4 regions of the Streptomyces sp. NPDC006294 genome follow, and region 3 is predicted to be linked to each of the others. Evidence: riboswitches for the same ligand, from Rfam matches in the RefSeq annotation. Region 3 holds a riboswitch; each other region holds the start of a gene.
The links. A riboswitch is a leader RNA that binds a small molecule or an ion and turns the genes downstream of it on or off. The one in region 3 is predicted to bind cobalamin.

Region 1: another riboswitch for cobalamin. It lies ahead of ACFYOP_RS22005 (iron ABC transporter permease); the one in region 3 lies ahead of ACFYOP_RS15500 (hypothetical protein).
Region 2: another riboswitch for cobalamin. It lies ahead of ACFYOP_RS12100 (energy-coupling factor ABC transporter permease); the one in region 3 lies ahead of ACFYOP_RS15500 (hypothetical protein).
Region 4: another riboswitch for cobalamin. It lies ahead of ACFYOP_RS31830 (cobalamin biosynthesis protein); the one in region 3 lies ahead of ACFYOP_RS15500 (hypothetical protein).

What each region holds. Positions count from the first base shown of each region.
Region 1 is NZ_JBIAHV010000012.1:51,986-54,174, forward strand. It holds gene ACFYOP_RS22000 (ABC transporter ATP-binding protein) at 1-175, opposite strand, end outside; gene ACFYOP_RS22005 (iron ABC transporter permease) at 175-1,284, opposite strand; cobalamin riboswitch at 1,388-1,521, opposite strand; gene ACFYOP_RS22010 (ATP-binding cassette domain-containing protein) at 1,624-2,189, opposite strand, start outside.
Region 2 is NZ_JBIAHV010000006.1:92,207-94,395, forward strand. It holds gene ACFYOP_RS12095 (energy-coupling factor ABC transporter substrate-binding protein) at 1-321, opposite strand, end outside; gene ACFYOP_RS12100 (energy-coupling factor ABC transporter permease) at 318-1,007, opposite strand; cobalamin riboswitch at 1,037-1,233, opposite strand; gene ACFYOP_RS12105 (PTS fructose transporter subunit IIA) at 1,445-1,855, opposite strand; gene dhaL (dihydroxyacetone kinase subunit DhaL) at 1,852-2,189, opposite strand, start outside.
Region 3 is NZ_JBIAHV010000008.1:22,125-24,313, forward strand. It holds gene ACFYOP_RS15490 (HTTM domain-containing protein) at 1-81, shown strand, start outside; tRNA gene ACFYOP_RS15495 (tRNA-Ser) at 288-403, opposite strand; gene ACFYOP_RS15500 (hypothetical protein) at 617-856, opposite strand; cobalamin riboswitch at 1,036-1,156, opposite strand; gene ACFYOP_RS15505 (DUF4231 domain-containing protein) at 1,278-2,189, opposite strand, start outside.
Region 4 is NZ_JBIAHV010000025.1:18,989-21,177, forward strand. It holds gene ACFYOP_RS31830 (cobalamin biosynthesis protein) at 1-887, opposite strand, end outside; cobalamin riboswitch at 1,021-1,154, opposite strand; gene ACFYOP_RS31835 (hypothetical protein) at 1,286-1,507, opposite strand; gene ACFYOP_RS31840 (inorganic phosphate transporter) at 1,520-2,189, opposite strand, start outside.

The DNA.
Region 1 (2,189 bases), on a different contig from region 3:
CCGTGCCGGCCGAGGGGCGCAGCGCCCGGTAGACGCAGCGCAACAGCGTGGACTTGCCGCTGCCGTTGGGCCCGACGAGCCCGACGACCTGCCCGCTGTCCGCCCGGAGCGTGACCTCCGCCACCAGCCGCGCGCCGGCGATCTCGACGGTCAGTGCAGCTGTCTCGACGCGCATCAGGCGCCTCCGAAACTGTAGGAGCGGCGGCGCATCAGCAGGACGAAGCACGGCACGCCGATGACGGCGGTCAGTACGCCCACCGGCAGTTCGACGGGAGCGAGCACCACACGCGACAGGATGTCCACCCAGATCAGCAGGACGGCGCCCGCGAGCGGGGCGACGGCCAGCAGCCGGCGATGGTCCGCGCCGACCAGCATCCGTGCGGCGTGCGGAACCATCAGGCCGACGAAACCGATCGCACCGCTCACGGCGACCACCGCCCCCGTGACGGCGGCGCAGACCAGGAACAGCTCCTTGCGCAGCCGTCTCGCGTCCACCCCCAGCGCGGCCGCGGTCTCGTCCCCCATCGCCAGGGCGTTCAGACGGCGCGCCGCCACAGTGAGGTGGGCCAGACCGGCGAGCACGGCTCCCGCGGCGATCGGCACGGATGCCCAACTGGCCCCGCCGAGGCTCCCGAGCAGCCACATCATCGCGGACCGGGCAGCCTCGCCGCGTTCGGCCGCGAACACCATGAAGGTGGTGACGGCCGAGAAGCCGTAGTACATCGCGGTGCCCGTCAGGACGAGCCGCAGCGGGGTCAGACCGTCAGCGGTGCGGGCGATCGTGTACACCAGCGTCATGGCGAGGAGAGCGGAGAGGAAGGCCGCCGTGGACAGGGCCCACAGGCCGAGAGCGCCGAAGGCTCCGAAGAGGAGGACGGCATTGGCTCCGACGGCCGCGCCCGAGGAGATGCCGAGGACGAACGGGTCGGCGAGGGCGTTGCGGACCATGGCCTGTACGGCGACGCCGATGGCGGACAGGCCGGCCCCGACGACGGCGGCCAGCACGGCTCGTGGGAAGCGCAGTTCCCACACGATGGTGTACGCCGGGACTTCGTCGGGGGATATGGATCCGCCGGTCAGCCCGGCCCACAGATGCCGCAGCACCTCGCCCCAGGACAGCCCCGACGCCCCCATCCCTGCCCCGCAGACGATGGAGAGCACGAGCGCGGCGCACAGGGCGGCAAGAAGGGGCGGCAGGGATACACGCCTGGGCGGCGCGGGGCCGGTGCCGGTACGCGCCGTGTGAGGTGGCGCGGCCGGTTCGAGTTCGAGGGGGGTGGCCACGGGCGGTTCGCCTTCGCCTCGGGCCGTGCACCCACGGGAGCACAGGCGCGGCGCGGGACGCGGGGCGCCCTGTGCAGCACCCTCTCGCAGTCCACGGCGAATCGACAGGAGCCTTCACCGCCGCGGGTGATCGGGCTCGCGGGGCCATTGTGGGGCTCCGCCTACCGTTGCGGGTCAGCGCCGGACTTCGACCGGACTTCCCCCGCGGGGCGACTTGCAGCATAGCGTGTGCGAAAGGGCGCCCGTCCGTCATCTCCGTCTTCTCTGTCACCTCCGTCATCGAGAGGATGCGGCTCACGCGAGCACGGGGGTCGGGCCGGTCCGCCTCCCGGACCGGGCTCAGGCGCGTGCCCGCGTCGGCAGTCGTGCGGTGGTCTCCATCAGCCGGACGGTGAACGGGTGTCGCGGGGCGGTGAGGAGCTGCCGCGCCGGTCCCTCCTCGACGAGGTCGCCGGCCTCCAGCACGGCGATGCGGGTGGCCGTCGCGGCTGTGGCCAGGTCGTGTGTGATCAGGACCAGGGACAGGTCGCCCCGGTCGCGCACGAGTCCGGCGAGCGTGTCGAGGATCGCCCGCCGGGTGACCGTGTCGAGGCCGGAGGTGATCTCGTCGCAGATCAGCACACGGGGCCGGGCCAGCAGGGCGCGGGCCAGCGCGGCGCGCTGGAGTTCACCGCCGGACAGCCGGCCGGGGCGACGGCGTACGAGGTCTTCGGTCAGGCCGAGGCCGGCGAGCGTGGCCAGCGCTTCGGCCAGGGCGTCCGCCTCGGCCGTCCCCCGCAGCCGCACCGCCGTCCGGGCCACCTGGTCCAGGACCGGGCGGTGTTCGTCGAACGCCGCCCTGGCGTCCTGGAAGACGTACTGCACCGCGGCGAGTTGCTGACGTGTGCGGTCTCTCAGGCTGCGCG
Region 2 (2,189 bases), on a different contig from region 3:
CTTGCTCTGCGCCTCTTTCGCCCGCTCCTCGCCCTGCCGCCGGCCCCGGCGCAGCCCGAAGTAGTACGCCAGCACGCCCGCGCCGAGCGCCGCCTGCAGGGAGAACAGCGCCGACTCGATCTCGCCGGACGGCGGTTCGTACAGCGGGGAGAACCAGGGCTCGTAGTCCGGTTCGAGCTCCGTGATCGCCGTCTCGGCCTCCCCGTCCGAGCCGGTGAACGGCTCGGCCTTGTGGTCCCCGAGCCCCAGCACCAGGGGCAGGACGGCCAGGGCCGCAACGGCCAGCAGGAGCAGGGCGTTGATCCTCGCGTTACGGTTCATCGGACCGTTGCCTCCTTCTTCGCACCCGGAACCAGCACGCCCAGCCTGGTCAGTTCGCCCTTGCTGGACCGGCTGAGCAGCCGCATCACCAGCACGGTGAGCAGGCCCTCGCTGACCGCCAGCGGGATCTGCGTGAGCGCGAAGATCCCGCCGAACTTCGCCAGCGAGCCCGCCACGCCGCTGCCCGGGTCGGGGAAGGCGAGCGCCAGTTGGACGGTGGTCACGCAGTACGTGGACAGGTCGGCGGTGAACGCGCCGAAGAACACGCTCACCATCAGCGGCGCCCCGGACCGGCGCAGCAGCCGGTACACCCCGTACCCCGCCCAGGGGCCGACGACCGCCATCGAGAAGACGTTGGCGCCGAGCGTGGTCAGACCGCCGTGCGCCAGCAGCAGTGCCTGGAAGAGCAGCGTGATGGTGCCGAGTACCGCCATGATCGGCGGTCTGAACAGGATCGCGCCGAGACCGGTACCGGTCGGGTGCGAGCAACTGCCGGTCACCGACGGGATCTTCAGCGCCGACAGGACGAACGTGAAGGCGCCCGCAGCGCCGAGCAGCAGGGTCGAATCGGGATTGGACCTGACCTCGCGGGTCAGGGCGCGTACGCCGTGGACGACGAACGGGGCGGAAGCGACGCCCCAGGCGGCCGCGTGCAACGGGGGCAGATACCCCTCGGCTATATGCATGATGTGGGAGACCCTCTCCAGCACCTCGTGGATGGACAACGCACCCTGGCCGGTCTCCTGGCTGACGGGTCATGCCGCCCGTACTCCGCCTTCCCGGGCACCACGCGCAGGCGCGGTGTCCCAGTGGCTCCCCGTGAGGGGTCGGAGCCGGACTTCCCGATCACAGTGGCGAGGGCCGCACCGGTACCGCACCGGTTTCCCGAACACCAAGGCCCCGTGACAGTAATGCGCCGACCAGCGACATCACAAGCCGCGCACGGGCGCACCGGGCCGCGACGGGGTGAGCCGTTCGCCACATCCGGGCCGGGGGCGGCGGCGCGGGTGGCTGTCCGCGGCCGCGGTATGTCCGGGTTCGCGGCGGCGGCGCCGCACGGTTCACGGCCGCCGCACCTCGCCTCTCGCGGCGGCGGTGCCCGAGGGGCCGCCGCAGCCGTACGTCACACTTTGCGGTAGTCGTACGCCTCCGAGGCCGCCGCCTCCACCGCGTCCAGGTCGGCCCCGGCGGAGGCCGTCACCAGGGCCGCCACCGCGCCCTCCACGAACGGCGCGTCCACCAGCCGGGTCCCGTCGGGCAGTTCGTCGCCCTCGGCCAGCAGCGCCTTGACCGTCAGCACGGCGCTGCCCAGGTCCACCAGGACCGCGACGCCCGCCCCGCCGTCGACCTGCTCCGCCGCCGCGGTGATCAGTTCGGCGCTGGTGCCGAGACCGCCGTCCGGGGTCCCGCCGGCCGGCGCCACCGGGGCCGTACCGCCGCCGCCCGCGAGCCCCTTGGCCAGTTCGGCGACGGCGGCGGCGACCTCCCTGCTGTGCGAGACCAGCACGATCCCGACCTGCCCGCCGCCGCTCATGCCGTCTCCACCGTCTCGGCGAGCGCGGCGACCAGCAGGGCGGAGGACGTGGCTCCGGGGTCCTGGTGGCCGATGCTGCGCTCACCGAGATAGCTCGCCCTGCCCTTGCGCGCCTGCAACGGCACCGTCGCCAGGGCCCCTTGCTCGGCCGCCTCGCGGGCCGCGGCGAACGACCCGGTGCTGTCACCGAGCGCCGCCACCGCCGGCTCGAGGGCGTCCAGCATCGTCTTGTCGCCCGCCTTCGCGCCGCCCAGCTGCGCCACCGCGGCGACCCCCGTCCGCAGCGCCTCCGCGAGCTGCGCGGGCGTCACCTCCGCGTCGTCGCCCAGCGCCT
Region 3 (2,189 bases):
TCCCCCGACTCCGGGACGACACCTGCCGCGGTACCTCCACAGCCCGGCCGGGCAGGCGACGCACACCCCGCAGGCCTGTGAAGAACGGAGTGGGGCCGCTCCCGGCACCCGAGTGCCTCGTTCGGACGCAGTGGCTCTCGGGTCCGGGACGCAGACGAGCGACCTGGCTGGCCACACGCACCGGTCAACGGTGGGACACCCCGCCCCAGGGTGAGACAAGGTGAACGCCAAGGGCGCGGCTCCGAACCGGAGCCGCGCCCTCTGACCTGCTACTTCTCTGACCTGCAAGCGGTGGGTGTGGGATTTGAACCCACGGTGACTCGCGCCACGACGGTTTTCAAGACCGCCACGCGTAACGCGCGCGTCCTGGTCTCACCTGCAGTTATGAGCGCACGGCGACCGCTATTCAGCCCTGTGGCCCACAGATGGCCCAGTAGCCAGGCCCTCGGGGCCAGTGACAGTCTGCTGGCCGGCTGGTAACCAGAACAACGCAACCCAGCAGACCCGCGGCGGAGCTGCTCGCCACACCGAAATTTTCTTCTGCAGCAGCAGCAGCCGACAACGCAACGCCTGCGAGGGTTGTCGGCAACTGACCGCCGCCACACCTAACCGTCGACTACTGGACAGGCTCGGCCGCGCCCGGGGTGGTCGTCGATGTCGCGGGGTTGGCCGGGGTCTGTCCGAACCCGGGGGCGAGCAGCAGCGCCAGGACCATCGCCACGGCAGCCCCCGAGCCAATCGCCGTCCCCAGATCGCCGCGGCCGGCGGTACGGGCGGTGTACTTGAAGACCGTGATGCCGACGGCAATGCTCACGACAAGGAGCAGGGCCGCCAGCGGCGCGATCTGAATAGTCACGAAGTCCTCCTGGCTGTCTCCGCCGGTGACGGCGGCAACTCGTCTGCGCGCTCGCACAGACCTCGCCCCTTCGTTGGAGAGACCTGGAGGTCGACAGCAAGAAAGCTCGATCCATATGGATCGAGCTTCAAGTCGATGTCCCGAAGCCCTCCCAGAAGGGCACGGGCGCGCGGACACGCTCGGGCACGTTCTGGATGGGCAGGTCCTCGGACTGACGCCTGGAGGCGCACACCGTTGCGGGACAGTTCCGGATTCGCACCGGATCCCCCTGCGTCCAGGGCCCATTGTACGGCCACGGAGTGCGGACCACGGCCCGGAAGTGAAGGACTGAACCAGGGCAGCAGAGCGGTGCACTCCAGCCCGTGCGACCTCGAGGGTCTCGGGCGAGGTGGGCGTCTGACCGCAGTCCAGCCGCCGCCAGTCAGATGACCTCTTGCTGTCCCTGGTTGGGTTGCTCTAGCTGCTGTTGGCGCTTGCGCTGCTCTACCCTCAGCGTCTCGACGTTCTCGGCCAGTTTCTCCAGGTTGGCCGCCTCGTCCTGCTGGTTGTACGGGGAGATCGCCAAGTCAAAGGCAGTGACGTGCTGTTCGATCGCGTCGGAAGTCTGCTGAAGGTTGAAAGCGCGTTCCCGGTACTTGAAGTAGCCAGTCACCGCAGTGGTCAGCGACACGAATGCCCCGAGAGAGATCATAATTGCCTTGCCGGGCTGCGGCTGCTCGTAGACGGCCGAGGTCACCATCATGGCCACTGACGCAACGAAGAGGCCCCACTGAAAGAAGTTGTGCACCCGTCGATAACGCCGCGTCTCGCGCCGCAACCGGTCGATCTCCTGCGGGATCGACTCCCGGTAGGAGTGCTGCCGATCCTTCGAGGACCGTGCCCCGGTGGACGCTTCGAGGATGCGCCGCTCCTCCAAAAGGTCGACTTCTAGTCTCAATTCCGCAACCGACTTCGGCTCCACCCCCTTCGGCTGACCGGTGCTCATGCGCCGGCCAAAGACGAACACCACCAGGAGCAGTGCAAGGAGCACACCACCTGCCGCGTTATACGGTCGCATGTCCACCTGGCGCCAGGTCACCGCGGTGACCACTGCCGCAGCGGAGAGCAGAAGAGCTCCGGTCAGGGCCGAGCCCACGGTCAAGAAACGCGAAATCCGGGACAGCTGTATCTGACTACTCAGCGCTGCATACGTACGCCGGTAGGCCAAGGCCCGTTCCACATGGGATACATCGACACGACCAGCCTCGGCTGCGCCCTCCTCCGTATCGCCTCTCCCATTCTCGCGACCCCTATCGAAACCCTCTTTGAGAGCCTGGTCCACAATAGCCCGAAA
Region 4 (2,189 bases), on a different contig from region 3:
AGCAGCCCCACTCGGCGCGACAGCCGCACCGCCCGTCCGATGTCGCCGAATTCCACCGCACGGCCCTCCGCGCACAGCACCGGCCGGTGCTCGACCCGGCCGCCGTAGGAGAGGGTCCCGCCCAGCCGTACGCCGAGGGCGCCCGCGAAGGACGCCTCCACGGGGCCCGCGTTGGGGCTCGGGTGCTTGGCGGCGTCCGCCCGCCAGGCCCGTACGGCGCCTCGCGGGTCGGGCCCGCCCAGGGCCGCCAGCACGGCGGTCAGCCGGGCGCCCGGCCAGCCGGCGACGTCGTCGAGGCGGGCCGAGGCCCAGCCGTAGCGCCGGTGGCGCGGCGACCTGTGGCCGACCATCGCGTCCAGGGTGTTCACCGCCCGGAAGCCCACCAGCCCGGGCACGCCGGCCACGGCGCCCCACACGAGGGCGCCCACGACCGCGTCGGAGGTGTTCTCGGCGACGGACTCCACGACGGCGCGGGCGATCTGCTGCTCGTCCAGGGCCTGCGGATCGCGGCCGCACAGATGGGGCAGCCGCTCGCGCGCGGCCTCGACGTCCCCGGCGGCCAGCGCCTCTCCGACGGCCGTGGCCTCACGGCCGAGCGTCGTGCCCCCGAGGACGGCCCAGGTGGCGGCGGCGGTCAGGGCGAGCGAGGCGGCGGGGGAGCGGCGTACGGCACGTGCGGCCAGGGCCGCCGCGGCCACGGCTCCGCCGGCGCACAGCGCGGTGTGCAGGGCCCCTCGGCCCCGGTGGTCACGCCACAGCGCACGCTCGACGGCGCCCGCGGCCCGCCCGAACACGGCGACCGGATGCCCCCGGCGGGGATCGCCCAGGAGTCGGTCGCCGACGAGGCCGGCCGCGGCGCCGTACACGAAGATCCGGTCGGCGCGCACGGGATCAGCCGTCCGAGGGGAGATGTCCGCAGGGACGGGGTCCGACAGGCAGTGCGGGCAAGGCGGGCAGTGCAGACAGGGCAGTACCGCGGCCGGGCATGGCAGGAGTCCTCACTCAGGGTCCGCGCCCTGGTTCGACGTGACCGGCGGCGAGAGTTCCTGGCTCCCCGGGTGGTGTCCCCGGGTGACAGTGGCGGGACCGCGCCGGATTCGCACCGGACTTCCTCTTCTGCCGCCGTAGATGGCCCCGGCAGTCCACCATGTGCGCGAACGCCCGTCAACTCACCCTTGACCTGCTGCGGGACAGTGTGCGCAGTCCCACACGGGCGGACACGCGAAGGCCGGGCCGGACCCACCCGTGGGTGCGTCCGGCCCGGCCTCCGTGCGGCTATGGGACGTCAGGTGACGATCAGATAGATCCCGTAGGCCACCGCCGCCGCGCAGAGCGCGAAGCACGCGTACGCGCCGGTGCGGGTCAGCACGCCGGAACCGGCGGTCTGCGTGCCGGACCCCTGCTTGCTCAGGCCCACGATGCCCAGGGTGAACAGGCCCACCAGGGCGACGGTGGCGACGAGGCTCACGCCGAACACGGAGCCGAGGGCTACCCAGTCGATCTTCATGCTGCTGCTTCCTTACACCGCGGCCGGACGGACCGGCTCGGGGTCGGCGGGGGCCGGGACAGTGGTCTTCAGTTCGCCGACGGGCGGCGGGGTGACGGCCGTGACGGCGTCCGTGACGACGTCCGCGGGCTCCTCGGTGTCGACGTCGTTGACGTTGGTGTGGTCGACGACCTGACGGCGCGAGATGAACCAGATCGCGATGCAGGAGCCGACGAGGAAGGCGGCGACGGCCGCGACACCCCAGCCGCCCTGCTTGGTGACGTACTCGGAGATCGCCGCGACGAGTCCGGCGGCCGGCAGGGTCAGACCCCAGGCCACGAACATCCGGGTGGCGGTGGACCAGCGGACCACGCCGCCCTTGCGGCCGAGGCCCGCGCCCATGACGGCGCCGGAGCAGGAGTGCGTGGTCGACAGCGAGAAGCCGAGGTTCGAGGAGGCGAGGATCACGCTGGCCGCGCTGGTCTGGGCGGCGAAGCCCTGCTGCGGCTGGAGGTCCGTGAGGCCCTTGCCCATGGTGCGGATGATGCGCCAGCCGCCGAGGTAGGTGCCGAGCGCGATCGCCATACCGGCCGAGACGATGACCCACATCGGAGGGTTGGACCCGGGGGCGACGACATTGCCGGCGACCAGGGCGAGCGTGATGATGCCCATGGTCTTCTGGGCGTCGTTGGTGCCGTGCGCC